2 regions of the Roseovarius sp. MBR-79 genome follow, and region 2 is predicted to be linked to the other one. Evidence: riboswitches for the same ligand, from Rfam matches in the RefSeq annotation. Region 2 holds a riboswitch; the other holds the start of a gene.
The links. A riboswitch is a leader RNA that binds a small molecule or an ion and turns the genes downstream of it on or off. The one in region 2 is predicted to bind thiamine pyrophosphate.
Positions count from the first base shown of each region.

Region 1: linked by a shared signal. The riboswitch ahead of thiC (phosphomethylpyrimidine synthase ThiC) and the one ahead of thiD (bifunctional hydroxymethylpyrimidine kinase/phosphomethylpyrimidine kinase) in region 2 are both predicted to bind thiamine pyrophosphate.

Region 1 is NZ_JBRJGP010000001.1:34,977-42,757, reverse strand. Features, by position in the region: gene rpmI (50S ribosomal protein L35) at 83-283, shown strand; gene rplT (50S ribosomal protein L20) at 298-663, shown strand; gene thiC (phosphomethylpyrimidine synthase ThiC) at 726-2,540, opposite strand; TPP riboswitch at 2,642-2,762, opposite strand; gene ACSSV8_RS00210 (NAD-dependent epimerase/dehydratase family protein) at 2,892-3,749, shown strand; gene ACSSV8_RS00205 (sugar transferase) at 3,746-4,351, shown strand; gene ACSSV8_RS00200 (TIGR02186 family protein) at 4,408-5,166, opposite strand; gene ACSSV8_RS00195 (sulfite exporter TauE/SafE family protein) at 5,163-6,083, opposite strand; gene ACSSV8_RS00190 (GNAT family N-acetyltransferase) at 6,220-6,621, opposite strand; gene tsaB (tRNA (adenosine(37)-N6)-threonylcarbamoyltransferase complex dimerization subunit type 1 TsaB) at 6,611-7,180, opposite strand; gene ACSSV8_RS00180 (NifU family protein) at 7,167-7,730, opposite strand.
Region 2 is NZ_JBRJGP010000007.1:34,873-42,653, reverse strand. Features, by position in the region: gene ACSSV8_RS08805 (FAD-dependent oxidoreductase) at 1-494, opposite strand, end outside; gene thiD (bifunctional hydroxymethylpyrimidine kinase/phosphomethylpyrimidine kinase) at 491-1,285, opposite strand; TPP riboswitch at 1,326-1,427, opposite strand; gene ACSSV8_RS08795 (GcvT family protein) at 1,463-3,871, opposite strand; gene ACSSV8_RS08790 (NYN domain-containing protein) at 4,359-4,991, opposite strand; tRNA gene ACSSV8_RS08785 (tRNA-Glu) at 5,342-5,416, opposite strand; gene murJ (murein biosynthesis integral membrane protein MurJ) at 5,632-7,170, shown strand; gene ACSSV8_RS08775 (calcium-binding protein) at 7,174-7,781, opposite strand, start outside.

The DNA of each region.
Region 1 (7,781 bases), on a different contig from region 2:
ATAGCACCCGCTCATTCCGCCGGTCCGGCCAGATGTGGCATGCCGAGGCTGGCGATTCTACCGACCGAAAGAGGAGCCGGAAATGCCCAAGATGAAGACCAAGTCGAGCTGCAAGAAGCGGTTCAAGATGACGGCCTCTGGCCGCATTGTGGCCGCACAGGCCGGCAAGCGCCATGGCATGATCAAGCGGACCAATAAATTCATCCGCAACGCGCGTGGCACCACCACGCTCAGCAAAGCCGACGAGGGGATCATCAAGCCGATGATGCCCTACGCGCGTTAAGGAGGAATCAGGATATGTCACGCGTCAAAGGTGGGGTTGTCACCCACGCCCGTCACAAGAAAGTCATCAAGGCCGCCAAGGGCTACTATGGCCGCCGCAAGAACACCTTCAAGGTGGCCGCTCAAGCCGTCGACAAGGCCAACCAATACGCCACGCGCGACCGCAAGAACCGCAAGCGCAATTTCCGCGCGCTGTGGATCCAGCGGATCAACGCCGCCGTGCGCGCCCATGACGAGGGGCTGACCTATTCGCGCTTCATCAACGGTCTGGCGCTGGCCGGGGTCGAGGTGGATCGCAAGGTTCTGGCCGATCTCGCCGTGCACGAACCGGCGGCGTTCAACGCCATCGTCGATCAGGCAAAGCAGGCGCTGACCGCCTGAGGCCAGTCGCGGATGAGGGACAAGGATGCGCCGCCCGGATAAACCGGGCGGCGTTTTCCGTTTCAGACTTTGTCGGTCTCGGCCACGGGCACGTAAAGATCGCCGCCTTCGCGGAATTTCTCGGCCATCGCCGCCATCCCCTCTTTCTGCGCCTCGGCGCGGATGTCGTGGCTGATCCGCATGGAGCAGAATTTCGGCCCGCACATCGAGCAGAAATGCGCCACCTTGTGGGCCTCTTTGGGCAAGGTCTGATCATGGAAATCGCGCGCGGTTTCGGGATCGAGCGAGAGGTTGAACTGATCCTCCCAACGGAATTCGAAGCGGGCGCGGCTGAGCGCATCGTCGCGCCGCTGCGCTCCCGGCAACCCCTTGGCGAGGTCGGCGGCGTGGGCGGCGATCTTGTAGGTGATCACGCCGGTTTTCACGTCGTCGCGGTCGGGCAGGCCCAGATGTTCCTTGGGGGTGACATAGCAGAGCATCGCACAACCGAACCAGCCGATCATCGCAGCCCCGATGCCGCTGGTGATGTGGTCATAGCCGGGTGCAATATCGGTGGTGAGTGGCCCGAGCGTGTAGAACGGGGCCTCGTGACAGCACTCAAGCTGCTTGTCCATGTTCTCCTTGATCTTGTGCATGGCGACATGGCCGGGGCCTTCGATCATCACCTGGCACTCCTTGGCCCACGCGATTTTCGTGAGTTCCCCCAATGTCTCCAACTCGGCGAATTGCGCGGCATCGTTGGCGTCCGCAATGGAGCCGGGGCGCAGCCCGTCGCCCAGTGAAAAGCTCACGTCATACTGGCGGCAGATGTCGCAAATCTCCTCGAAATGCTCATAAAGAAAGCTCTCGCGGTGATGATGCAGGCACCATTTGGCCATGATCGACCCACCGCGCGACACGATCCCCGTCACCCGGTTCACCGTCATCGGCACCATGTGCAGGCGCACGCCCGCGTGGATGGTGACATAATCCACCCCCTGTTCGGCCTGCTCGATCAGCGTGTCGCGGAACACTTCCCATGTGAGGTCTTCGGCAATGCCATTCACCTTTTCCAAGGCCTGATAGATCGGCACGGTGCCGATGGGGACGGGGGAATTGCGGATGATCCAGTCGCGGGTGTTGTGGATATTGCGCCCGGTGGAAAGGTCCATCACCGTATCCGCCCCCCAGCGGATCGCCCAGACCAGTTTTTCCACCTCCTCCTCCATCGAGGAGGTAACGGCAGAGGTGCCCATGTTGGCGTTGATCTTCACAAGGAAATTGCGCCCGATGATCATCGGCTCCAGTTCCGGGTGGTTGATATTGGCCGGGATGATGGCGCGGCCCGCCGCGATCTCGGCGCGCACGAATTCGGGGGTCACATGGTCTGGGATGCTGGCCCCCCAGTCATTGCCGTCGCGCGGTGCCGCATCCGCCTCGCGCAACTGATTCTCGCGGATGGCCACGAATTCCATCTCGGGCGTGATGATGCCCGCGCGCGCATAGGCCAGTTGCGTGGGGGCCGCACCGCCCGTGCCACGAAGGGGTTGCCCCCGCACCGGGAATTCCGGCACCAGCCGGTCGCCGGTGACAAAGCCGTTATCCTCGGGCCTCACATGGCGGCCCTCATAGGCCGCCACATCGCCGCGCGCCATGATCCAGCCGCGCCGCAGCGCGGGCAGGCCGCGCGCGATGTCGGTTTGCGCCTCGGGATCGGTATAGGGGCCGGAACTGTCATAGACCGGCAAGGGGGCCTCGCCCGCCGTGGGATGGGTGGAAATCTCGCGCATGGGCACGCGGATATCGGGGTGCAGGCTGCCCGCCACGTAAATCTTGCGCGACGCGGGCAGGGGGCCGGTGGTCACGCTGGGGGCGATGGTCTGGGTGGGGATGTTCATGTTGGTGCTCCTCGAGCCAAGCTTTACAAAGACACCAGATGAGCCGTGGACGGGGAGGCGTGGGGAAGGGTCCCCCTTCGGAACAGACAGACCGCCATGCGGCGCGCGGTTCCCGAGCTTCCTACGCCAGTATCAACTGGATCAGGTTCAAAGGGTCGCCTCACCGGTGTCACCACCTGTCAGCCTCTCAGTCCCCAAGGCGGGACTCCCCTGCAAGGGTGAGGGTAGAACGACGATCTGCGCAGTTCAAGCGAATGTGGCGTCCCGACGGCGGTCTCTTGTCGAGAGGCGGCATTGATTGATAGACCGCGAGGGGCCGGGGCGGGTCATGTCCCCGGAAAGAGGGGGCGCATGACGGACAGGGCGCGCGCGCCGGTTCTTCTGACCGGGGCATCGGGACGGGTCGGACGGATGGTGTTGTGGCACTGGCCGGTTTCGGCTGTGCCTGTCGTGCCACAATATCGTCGGATGGTGCCGGCGGGGGCGCTTCTGTGGGACCCGATGGAGGGGTCGCGCGCACTCATCGACCATCAGGCGCGGAGCGGACAGACATTCCGGGCGCTGGTGGCGCTGGCGGGGGTCGTGCCGGGCGCGGGCCACGATCTGGCGCACAACCGGATACTTGCCGAGGCCACGCTTGCGGCGGCTGAAAGCGCGGGCATCACGCGGGTGTTGCTGGCCTCGTCTTCGGCGGTTTACGGATCGGGCGAGCATATCACCGAGGACACCGCTTGCGCGCCCGCCAATGCCTATGGCGCGGCCAAGCTGGAGATGGAAGCGGTGGGGCGCGCGTGGCGTGACCGGGGGCTTGAGGTCTGCGCGCTGCGGATCGGGAATGTGGCGGGCGCGGATGCGCTGCTTCTGAACGTGGCGCGGGGGACGGGGGAGATCACGCTTGATGTCTTCGCTGATGGCGCAGGGCCGCTGCGCTCCTATATCGGGCCGCGCACGCTGGCGCAGGTGCTGGTAACGCTGTGCCTGCGTGACGGAGCGTTGCCATCCGCGCTCAACATCGCGGCCCCCGCTCCCGTGACCATGGCCGCACTGGCACAGGCGGCGGGGGCAAGCAGCCGGCCCCGCCCCGCCTCTCCGACGGCGCATCAGCGCATCACCCTCGATTGCACCCGGCTTGCCGCGCTCCACGCCTTTGCCCCCGAGGACAGCACACCCGGCGAGATGGTCCGCCAATGGCGGGCGGTTGCCTCATGACGCCTGCGAAACGCGCCTTCGACCTTGTCTTTGCGCTGGCCCTCGGGGTGCTTCTGGCGCCAGTGATGGCGCTCACCGCGCTGGCCGTGCTGGTGCTGGATGGGCGGCCTGTCTTCTTCCGGTCCGAGCGGATGAAGACGCCGACCGAGGGGTTTTTCCTTCTCAAGTTCCGCACCATGACTCCGGCAGAGGCAGATCAGGGCGTGTCGGGCGGCGACAAGGCGCATCGCATCACCCGCGCCGGGCATCTTCTCAGGCGGACCCATCTTGATGAGGTGCCGCAATTGTGGAACGTGATCCGTGGCGATCTGAGCCTTGTCGGCCCGCGCCCGCCGTTGCGCAGCTATGTGGACCGCTTCCCGGAGACCTATGCGCAGGTCTTGCGCTCGCGTCCCGGCCTGACCGGGCTGGCAACCCTGCGCTATCACGCCCATGAGGCGCGGCTGCTGGCACAGAGCCGCAGCGCCGCCGAGACCGACGCCATATACTGCCGTGCCTGTGTGCCGCGCAAGGCGCGGCTCGACCTGATCTATCAGCGCCGCCGCACGCTCTGTCTTGATCTGCTGCTGCTCTGTCAGACCGTGGTCAAGGGCTGGCGGTAACGCGTTTTGGCGCAATTCCGGGCCGAAATGGTCCATCGGCCCTGTCTGAAATTTCCTTAACCCCGGCGCAGCAGCTGAAACGCCGCCGAGGCCCCCCATCCCGCCGCGATCGCGATGGCAATCGACAGAAGGCCATAGACCAGCGGCTGCTCGCGCGAGAGCGTGAAGAGCCAGCGTTCCAGCCCGACCTTGTGCACGTCGATGGCCGTCTCGAATTGCGACACGACCCGCCCCTCGCGCGTGAGGAAGATGCGCGTGGGATAGATGCCCTCGGTCAGGTTCGCAGGCAGCCGGATCGCGGTGCGGAACAGCGTCTGCTCGTCGAGAGCGACAGTGTTTTCCAAGAGTTGATAGGCGTCCTGCCCGCGCCGGATGCGAATGAGCGCCTCGGTGAAATTCTCGACATCCTCGGCCATGCTGGCCGCGCCCACGGAGCGTATCGCGCGCGGGATCGACACGCGGTGGCGCAGGTCCTCGGTATTGGTCAGAACCTGATCGAGCGGCCCGGTGGTGGCGACGGCGTAAAAGGTCGGGGCCGCATCCAGCCGCACCTCGTCGGTATTGACCCAGATGCCGAAGCGCCGATCCTTTCGCCGCACGCTCACCGGCAGGGATGGTCCCGCCACGGTGATCACCACGTCGAGCGGGATATCGGGAATCGCGACCTCGCGCTTGACCGCGCCGAACACAAGGATTTCCGACCCCTCGAAGGTGGCCGTGATCGCCACCTTGTCGCTCGACAGGCCCAGAACCACCTCTTCTGCCTTCAGGGGGAGGGCGGCAAGGCACAGGGCAAGCGCCAGCAGCCGCATCAGTGCCCCCCGCCCGCGCCGGAAGCAATGGAATAAAGCTCTGACGGCATCAGCAGCAGGTCAAGCGCCAGCTTGCCGCAGACCGCGAGCACCATGATCGCCAGAAGAATGCGCAACTGCTCTGCCCGCAGCCGCGTGCCGATCATCGCCCCGATCTGGGCCCCGATCACCCCGCCGACGAGCAGCAGGACCGCAAGCGCGATATCGACGGTGAAGTTGGTCGTGGCGTGCAGCAAGGTGGTAAAGGCGGTCACGAAAATGATCTGGAAAAGCGAGGTGCCCACGACCACCTTTGTCGGCATCCCAAGGATATAGATCATGGCCGGGACCATGACAAAGCCACCGCCCACCCCCATGATCGCGGCCAGGATGCCCACGCTCACGCCCACGATCATCGGCGGAATGATCGAGATATAAAGGCCCGAGGTTCGGAACCGCATCTTGAGCGGCAGGCGATGCACCCAACCGTGTTTCTTGCGCTTGGGGGCCACGCCGCGCCGGGTCTGGCGGATCGCGCGCAGGCTCTCGACGAACATCATCGCGCCGATCACACCCAGAAAGACGACATAGCAGAGCTTGACCAGAAGATCGACCTGACCCAGGGATTTCAGGTAGTTGAAGATGACCACACCGATCGCGGCCCCGATCAGCCCGCCGACAAGCAGCACCGTGCCCATCCTCAGATCGACTGTCTTGCGCCTCAGATGCGCCAGCACGCCCGAGAATGACGAGGCCACGATCTGATTGGCCTCGGTCGCCACGGCGACGGCGGGCGGGATGCCGATGAAAAAGAGCAGCGGCGTCATCAGAAAGCCGCCGCCGACGCCGAACATGCCCGACAGAATTCCCACGATTCCGCCAAGTCCCAGAAGCAGGAAGGCGTTGACCGATACCTCGGCGATGGGAAGGTAGATCTGCATGAATATCCATAGCCTTATCTGCGCGGGTCACGCAAGCGGGCGACGGCTGCGCGGGGCCTGGCGGGCGATCAATTCTTGTTATACGGATTCAGGTTTCGTGATTGCCGAAACTGTCGGGCGGGCGGCGCTTGCCGGATCACAGGTGCTTTTGCATCACCACGGCCGTGCGCCCGCCGGGGTAATAGCCCTCCCGCCGGGCGGTTTGCGCAAACCCGGCACCGGCATAAAGCGCCAGCGCCGCCGCGTTGTCCTCGGCCACCTCGAGGAACGCCGTTTCGGCACCGCGCGCGCGCGCCTCGGCGGCAAAGGCGCACAGGCAGGCGCGGGCGTGGCCCTGACGGCGATGGCCGGGATCGGTCGCCAGCGTGAGCAATTCCGCCTCATCCGCGATGACACGGCCAAGGGCAAAGCCGCGCGCATCGCCACTGACAAAGACATGGGGCGAGGCCAGCAGCGCGGCAAACTCGGCCGCCGACCATGCGCGCCCCTGACCGGCAAAGGCGCGGGCATGGGTGTCGGCCAATGCCTCAGGCGTCATCGAGAAGGGCCGGCGGCGCGTCGCGGGCAGGCGCGGCATCGGCGGGGCGCAGGTAGAGCGGTGCGGGCGGCGGGCTGTCGTTTGGCGCGTCTTGAGCAATCCGTGCAATGGCCTGGGCGAGAAGGGCGGGCGCAGGCGGCCAGAGCGGGTCCGCCACGCTCTCGACCGGCAGAAGCGCCGGGGTGGCGACATGCACCATCCCGTGCGGGGCCGGGACAGCGGGCGTGCCGGCCCCCCCCCCGGCACGGATCGCGTCAAATGTGCTCACACCGATGGCGGGTATGTCGAGCGCCAGCGCGAGGCCACGCGCGGCGGCGACGGAAATGCGGATGCCGGTGAAATTGCCGGGTCCGATACCCACGCCGATGCGGGCAAGGTCGCGCCATGTGACGCCGCCCTCGGCCAGCACCTCCTCCAGAAGCGGCATGAGGCGTTCGGCCTGCCCGCGCCCCATCTCCTCGGCGCGCGTCACCAGCACACGCCCGCCGCCAAGCAAAGCGGCCGCGCAATGCGCGGCCGATGTGTCAAAGCCCAGAACGAGGGGGTCAGATCCCGACAGGGCGCACCTCGGTCACTTCGGGGATGTAGTGACGCAGCAGGTTCTCGATCCCCATCTTGAGCGTGATCGTGGACGAGGGGCAACCTGCGCAGGCACCTTGCATATGAAGGTAGACGACGCCGCGCTCGAACCCGTGAAAGGTAATGTCGCCGCCATCCTGCGCCACGGCAGGGCGCACGCGGGTATCAAGCAACTCCTTGATCTGGTTGACGATCTCGGAATCCTCGCCGCTATGCGCGGCATGGCCCGAGGCACCGCCGCCCTCGCCCGACATGACCGGCTGGCCGGATTGGTAATGCTCCATGATGGCACCCAGAATGGCCGGTTTCACATGGTCCCATTCGGTCGCTTCCGCCTTGGTGACGGTGACGAAGTCATTGCCGAGAAACACGCCCGTCACCCCGGGCACCTTGAAGATGCGTGTCGCCAGCGGCGAGGCATCGGCCCCCTCTGCGCTCGGGAAATCGGCCGTGCCCGTGCCAAGCACCGCCTGACCGGGCAGGAATTTGAGCGTGGCCGGATTGGGGGTGGATTCGGTCTGGATGAACATGGCAACGCCCCTTTTTGTTCGCTTCTTGAGATATGCGCGCCGCGGTGCCCC
Region 2 (7,781 bases):
GCGTCCGTGCCTTGCACAAAGCGCGCGCCACCCTCCTGCAAACGGCGGTGCAGATGGAGCAGCGCCGCGCGCGGGTCGATATGCGCCTCAGCCTCGAAGAACAGGGCGCGGTCATGGCGCTCGGCCAGGTCCGGCTCGAGCGCGGCGAGGTCCTCAGCCTTGACCAGCCGGTGCCCGTTGGTGCGTCGGGCGAACACATCAAGCTCGCGCCGGTCGCGCTCCAGCGTGATCACGAGCGAGCCGCGCCGTGTGACCGTCACGCCCTGCGCTTCCCACCAGTCGGCGGCCTCTTGCCCCAACCGCACCACCGGTTCCTCGGCGGTGAACCCTTCGCAGAAGGGCGCGAGCATCCCGCCCGCCCACCACGAACAGGCCGCTTCACCGGGGAAGGGGGCCGGGTCGATCAGAGTGACGGCCACGCCGCGCGCCCTCAACTCGGTGGCCACGCAAAGCCCGACGACGCCCGCGCCACGGATCGTGACGGCGCGGGTCATGGCCAGACCTCGTGGAAATGATGCACCGGCCCGTGCCCGCGGCCGATATCGAGACGGTCAGCGGCGCGGATCGCGGCGTGGAGCCAGCCATGGGCGCGGGTGACGGCCTCGGACAGGCCAAGCCCCTGCGCCAGCCCCGCCGCGATGGCCGAGGAATAGCTGCACCCGGTGCCATGGGTGTTGCGCGTGGCAATGCGGGGGGCGTCAAGGCGGTGGGGTTCGACGGCCATCAGCCAGTCGGTGCAGGTCTCGCCCGCCGCGTGACCGCCCTTCATCAGAACCGCCTTTGCCCCCAGATCGCGCAGCCGCGCGCCCTGGTCCCGCATCCCGGCGTCGCTCACGGCCTCCGGCAGACCCAACAGCGCCGCCGCCTCGGGCAGGTTGGGCGTGAGCAGATCGGCGCGCGGCAGCAGATGCACGATCAGCGCCGCGCGCGCCGTCTCGGGCAAAAGCCGCGCGCCGGATTTGGCGATCATGACCGGATCGAGCACGACCGGGCCGCGATACCCGGCCAGGGCCTCCGCCACCGTCTCGATCAGCGCGGCATCGCCCAGCATCCCGATCTTGATGGCATCGACGCGGATATCATCCAGAACGGTGGCGATCTGTGCTGCCACCACCTCGGGCGGGACCGCGTGAACCGCTGTCACCGCGACGGTATTCTGTGCCGTGACGGCGGTCAGCACGCTTGCGCCATAGACGCCAAGCGCGGAAAACGTCTTGAGGTCGGCCTGAATGCCCGCGCCGCCGCCGCTGTCAGAACCCGCGATTGTCAGTGCGCACGCCACCATGCCCGCCTCCTCATGTTCGCGGAACGGCCTTCGGGCACCATCGGGGCGGAGGTCCGTTCCCTACGCCGGCATCACCCGGATCAGGTTCGATGGGTTGGCTTGGCACCTCTCAGCCCCTTGCGGGGCACCCCAACGGAATAATGGAGACGTAACACCGCGAACCGGCACCTTCAAGGGTCAGCCGCGCAGACGCAGCCCCTCGGGATCGAACGGCGGATGCTCCAGCACCCGCGCATCATCCGCGCGGCCCAGAAGCGAAACGTGAAGCGCGGTGCCGGGGGTGGCGTGTTCGGCCTTGAGATAGGCCAGAGCGAGGGATTTGCCGACCGCGTGGCCATAGCCGCCCGAACTCACCTGACCCGCGGCCGTGCCACCCGGCAGAAAGATCGGCTCGCCGCCCGAGGCATCGGCCTCGGTCGCGTCGATCTCGAGCAGGACCATGCGGTCGCGCGGCGCGTTATCGGAAATGGCGCGCCAGCTCTCGTGGTTGAGGAAGGGCTTGTCGGGGCGGATGAGGCCCGCCAACCCGCATTCCTGCGGCCAGTATTCGGGCGAATAGTCGCGCCCCCAACTGCCATACCCTTTCTCGAGCCGCAGCGACATGAGCGCGCGGCTGCCCACGGGGCCCGCGCCGATGGCTTTGCCCGCCTCGATCAGGGCCGAATAAAGCCGTGTCTGATCGGCCTCGGCGATGTGCAGTTCCCAACCCAGATCGCCGGTGAAGCTGACGCGCAGCGCGACGGCCTCGACGCCCGCCACGGTCATGCGCTGCGAGCGGAAGAACGGAAAGGCGGCGTTGGAGAGGTCCGCGTCGGTGAGGCCTTGCAGCAGGGCGCGCGATTGTGGCCCCGCGACACTGACCCCGCAGACGGCCCCGGTCAGGCTTTCGAAACGGGTGCCCTCGGGCAGCGGCACCTGCGCGAAGAAGCGCCGGTGATAGCGTTCCGCCGCGCCGCCACCGAGCACCCAGAATTCTTCCTCCCCGAGCCGCGTCACGGTGAAATCCCCCGCGATCCCGCCCCGCTTGCCGATGAGCGGCGTGAGGCAGGCGCGGCCCACCTCCCGCGGCATCCGGTTGGCGAAGAGCGCGTTGAGCCAGTCCTCCGCCCCCGGCCCGGTGACGCGGTATTTGGCAAAATTGGAGATGTCGATGATCCCGGCACGATCACGCAAGCCGCGCGCCTCGCGGCCCACGGCCTCCCACCAGGGCTGTCGGGTGAACCCGGCGCTGTCGGGAATGGCGGCGTCGAAATAGAGCGGATGCTCCCAGCCGAAGTTGAGGCCGAAGCGCGCGCCCATCCCGGCCTGCATGGCATGGATTGGGCGGGTGCGCACGGGGCGGCCCGCGGCGCGCTCCTCGCCGGGGAAATGGATCTTGAAGCGGTGCGCATATTGGTCGGCCACGCGCGCGCGGGTGAAATCGCGCCCGGCCCAGTCGCCGAACCGCGCCAGATCCCAGGCGAACATGTCAAGCGACGGCTCGCCCTCGACCATCCATTCGGCGGAAAGCTTGCCCAGACCGCCCGATTGCGAAAACCCCGGAATGATGCCGCAGCAGCAGAAATAGCCCCGCAGTTCCGGCACCGGGCCAAAGAGCGCCGCCGCGTCGGGCGACCAGATCATCGGCCCGTTGATCACCCGCTTGATACCCGCGCGCCCCACCGCCGGGACACGGTCGATGGCGCGCAGCATGTTCTCCTCGATCCGCTCCAGGTCGTCGGGGAAAAGTTCGTGGCCAAAGCCCTGCGGCGTGCCGTCCTCGGCCCAGAAGCGCATGTCGCGCTCATAGGCGCCGACAAGCAGGCCCTGACCCTCCTGGCGCAGGTAATATTCGCCGTCGCGGTCGGCGACCGAGGGCAGGCGGCGGCCCATGGCAGCGATCTCGGGAATGGCCTCGGTCACGAAATACTGGTGCTCGGTCGGGATGAGCGGCAGCGTGATGCCCGCCATCGCGGCCACTTCGCGCGCCCAGAGACCGGCGGCATTGACCACCCATGGCGTGCGGATCTCGCCCGACCCGGTGCGCACGATCCAGCTTCCGTCGGGCTGCGGCTCGGTGGCGATGACCGGCGTGTTGCGGTGGATCTCGGCCCCGCCCGCGCGGGCACCCGCCGCATAGGCCATGGTCACGCCCGAGGGATCGACATTGCCGCCATCGGGCTCGAACATGATGCAGCGGATGCCGGTGAAATCCACCAGCGGATGAAGCCGCTCGGCCTCGTCGCGGGACACCTCGTGGAAGGCCATGCCATAGCGCCGCGCCTTGGCCTCCTGCAGGCGCAGTTGCTGCACGCGCTCCGTCGTTTGGGCAAGGTAGAGGGAGCCGGGCTGGAACACGCCGCAACCCTGCCCGGTTTCGGCCTCGAGCTGGCGGTAGAGCTGCATCGTGTAATGCTGCATCCGGCTGATATTGGTGCTGTCATGCAGCCCGTGGATATTGGCCGCCGCGTGCCAGGTGGAGCCGGAGGTCAGTTCCGAGCGTTCCAGCAGCACCACATCCGACCAGCCCGCCCGCGTGAGGTGATACAGGATCGAACAGCCGACAAGGCCGCCACCGATCACGACGGCCTGGGCATGGGTGCGCATGGGGATGCCTTTCGAAGAGGGTTGGCGCGCGCGGCGCGGCATGGATTGCGTCGATGCTAGGCGCGCGCCCGGCCATGCTCGCGTGGATTAGCGACAGGGGAGAGGCAGGATGCGGCGTCCGGGGGCCGGGGGCACCAGTGTGCGGGGGGGGGATGACGACGCGCCGACTGTCGGCCCGGGGGGCTGACAGCCCCTGCTCACGCTCGCACCGGGACATGTGCCCTCATGGGCCGCGCCAGAGGGGCAAATCCGGCTTGCAGACAGAGCGCAGCACGTCGCCTGGCCGGCAGGGGCCGAACGGCCCGATTCCCCCGCTGGTGCCGTGCTGCGACTCGCCACAGGGGCCACCACGCGCCAAGCCTGCACCACTGCGGCTATCGACCCCGACGCGCCCCTTGTGGGCATTTCAGTAGCCGCGTTCGCCGCTTCGTTCCCGAACTGAAGATCGGAACCAACTGCCGTCCCTTCAGGGGCGGCTTTTTTTTAATTATGCACGCTTTATCTGTGGCATAAGCCCAATAATACTGAAATTCGCCCAGCACTTTTGCGTCAAATGGCTACCCTTCGGAGGGAAAGCCCCGTGAACGACCTTTATCCCCTTTGTTTGAAGGAAGTCAGCGACGGGAACAAAATCACGGTCCGACGAAACCAGTACAGCAACATCATAGGCATTTGCCCACGCCAAACTTATCATGTCGGCTACGATGCGGGTATCCACGCCCTTTTCTTCGGTGCCTCGCATGTCGGTTTGGCATGAGGCACAGTGTGTAGCCTCTGTCTGGCATTGTGGGCATTTCGGATAGCCCATTTTCTGTTGCCGTTCGACAAGAACGACATGAGTGCCCGGCATTTTGTCCAATGTGTTCGTGAACCAGTTTTTCAACTTGTTGTCTTGTGGTTTCGCCGGATCAAACGAGCCGTAAACATGCAACGCTTCGAAGACCACTTGCGCTTTTGGATCAACCAGCTTTCCTGCTTCTGCGGCAAAAAGCGGACCTACAGGTTTCCAGTCTACCATGAAAGCATTGTCTGCCCGACGAAGGGAAAGACTGAAATTCCAGAAGTCTACGAAGATACGAACTCTCAAGGATGGCGTAGGCTGCGGCACTATAGCTGTCATGTAGGGTCCAAAAAAATACGGGGACGCTTTCGCGCCCCCGGGGTCATTAGGTTCGGTTCACCGTTACCGACGACGCGGGCGGTTCCCCGAGGAATCGTTATAAGGCTGTATATGACGTCAACTTCTTAACAGTCAATTACTTCGTTCGAATGTAGCGAACATTTTAACGCGAAGTTGTGGTTGCACTTCGTCTTCCGGCAAGGGTGGGGTTCACGAATACGTGATCGGTTCCGGCGCGGCGGCAGGTCAAAAGGGGCTGATTTTTCGCTGTAGTAGTTCTGTAGTAGGATTTTGGCGCTTGGAAATTTCGCAACAAAATAAACAGCTTACAAACAGCTTACATATGGATGTGGCAGCCCGTAGGGGAGTCGAACCCCTCTTTCCAGGTTGAAAACCTGGCGTCCTAACCGATAGACGAACGGGCCACGCGTGGTGTGGAGGGTGATTATGAAAATCCGCATGGGGACGCAAGAGGGATTCTGAAGAATCTTTCGAAGGATGCGGCCCCGCGGTCGGGCATGGGGGCGGAGCCGGGGGAAGGTGCCGCGATCCGCCCCGCGAGAGGCGGGCAGGCGCGTGCCCTCTTCCAGCGTCGGGGGGGATGGGCTAGAGGGGCCTGACCCAAGCGAGAAGGCCCGCCATGAGACCCGTCCGCCTGCTTTCCGGCATCCTGACCGTCAGCGGCTGGACGCTTCTGAGCCGCATCCTCGGTTTTGGCCGCGACGTCATGCTGGCGAGCCTTGTCGGCCCCGGCGTGCTGATGGATGCCTTTGTCGCGGCGTTCCGCCTGCCCAACATGTTTCGTCGTTTCTTTGCCGAGGGCGCGTTCAACGCCGCTTTCGTGCCGATGTTCTCCAAGCGTCTGGAGGGGGAGGGCGACGCGATCGGCTTTGCCAGCCGGGCGCTGTCGGGGCTGGGCTTTGTCCTTCTGGTCCTGACCGGGCTGGGCATGGTGTTCATGCCGGGGCTCGTATGGCTGACGGCGGAGGGGTTCGCGGGCGACGCGCGGTTTGCCCTGACGGTCGATTACGGGCGCATCGCCTTTCCCTACATCTTCTTCATCTCGCTGGTGGCGCTGTTTTCGGGCGTGCTCAACGCGTCGGGGCGGTTTGCGGCGGCGGCGGCGGCACCGGTCATCCTCAACACGGTCATGATGGGCGCGATGGCGCTGGCGGCGTGGAAGGGCGGGCCGGTGGTCGAGGCACTGGTCTGGTCGGTGCCTCTGGCGGGGGCGGCGCAACTGGTGCTTGTCTGGTTTGCCGCGCGGCGGGCGGGGCTGGGGCTGGGGCTGGTGCGTCCGCGCTGGACGCCCGAGATGCGGCATCTGGTGCGCATCGCGGTGCCGGCGGCGCTGGCGGGGGGCGTGGTGCAGGTCAACCTTGTCGTGGGGCAGTTGGTGGCCTCGCAATACGACAAGGCGGTGAGCTGGCTTTATTCCGCCGACCGGCTCTATCAATTGCCTCTGGGCGTGGTGGGCATCGCGGTGGGGATCGTGCTTTTGCCCGATCTCTCGCGGCGGCTCAAGACCGGGGACGACACGGGCGCGCGCATGGCGCTGTCGCGCGGAGGCGAGGTGGCGCTGGCGCTGACGGTGCCCTGTGCGGTGGCGTTGATGGTCATTCCGCTGCCGCTGGTGTCGGTGCTCTTCGAGCGCGGCAATTTCGGTGCCGATGACACGGTGGCAACGGCGCTCGCGGTGGCGGTCTATGGTCTCGGCCTGCCGGCCTTTGTCATGCAGAAGATCCTGCAACCCGTCTATTTCGCGCGCGAGGACACGAAAAGCCCGTTCCGCTACGCGGTGGTGGCGATGGTGGTGAACGCGGTGCTGGCCTTTGGTCTGGCCGGGGCCGTGGGCTGGATCGCGGCGGCGCTGGCCACGACGGTGGCGGCCTGGGTGATGGTGGCGCAACTGGTCTGGGGCGCGCGCGGCTATGGCGATGTGGTGCGCTTTGACGCACAGTTTCACCGGCGGCTGTGGCGGATCGTGCTGGCCTCGGCCATCATGGGCGCGGTTCTGTGGGGTGCCGGCGTGGCGCTCGGGCCGTTGCTGGCGCTGGGGGGCTGGCGGTGGCTGGCGCTCTTGGCGCTCATTGGTGCGGGCGCGGCGAGCTATGGCATTGTCGGGCAGGGTCTGGGTGCGTTCAGCATGGCAGAGATCCGGCGGCAGATGCGGCGCTGAGCGTCACATCAGGTCACGGAGCGCGACAGGGGTGCCCGCCGTGTCGGCAAATTCCACGGCCTCGATATCGGTCAGCGTGACGGTGCCCGCCAGCCCCTGAAGGATAACGCGCGCCCCCTCGCGCCCGAAGCCGTATTCGGCGCGCACCCCCGGCAGGATCACCAGATCGCGCCCGCCGCCGCCATGGATCAGATCGTCGCCGCCGGGGCTGACGAACACATCGTCGCCCGCGCCCCCGATCATGATGTCGGATTTCGCCGTGCCCTCGATCCTCTCGCCATTGTCGCCCGCGCGCAGATAGGCCCCGTGCAAAAAGGTGCCGGGCGGGCGCGGATCGTCCCATGACGGGGCCTCGGCATTGGCCTGCATCAGGGCCTGCCAGCGCGGCGTGGCATCGTCAAGATGCCGCAGCGCGCCCCAGCTTCCCCATTTCGAGGGCTTGGCCACATCGACAAAGCCATTGAAGAGCGTGCCACCCGCCGCGCGCCACCCGCTCAGCAATTCCTCGTAGAGCGTGCCCATTTGGGGGGAGTAGTTGAATGCGGTGAAAAAGCGGGTGATCGCGTCATTCTCGACGGTCGGGCCGTGGCCCACCACATGCGTGCCGCCCT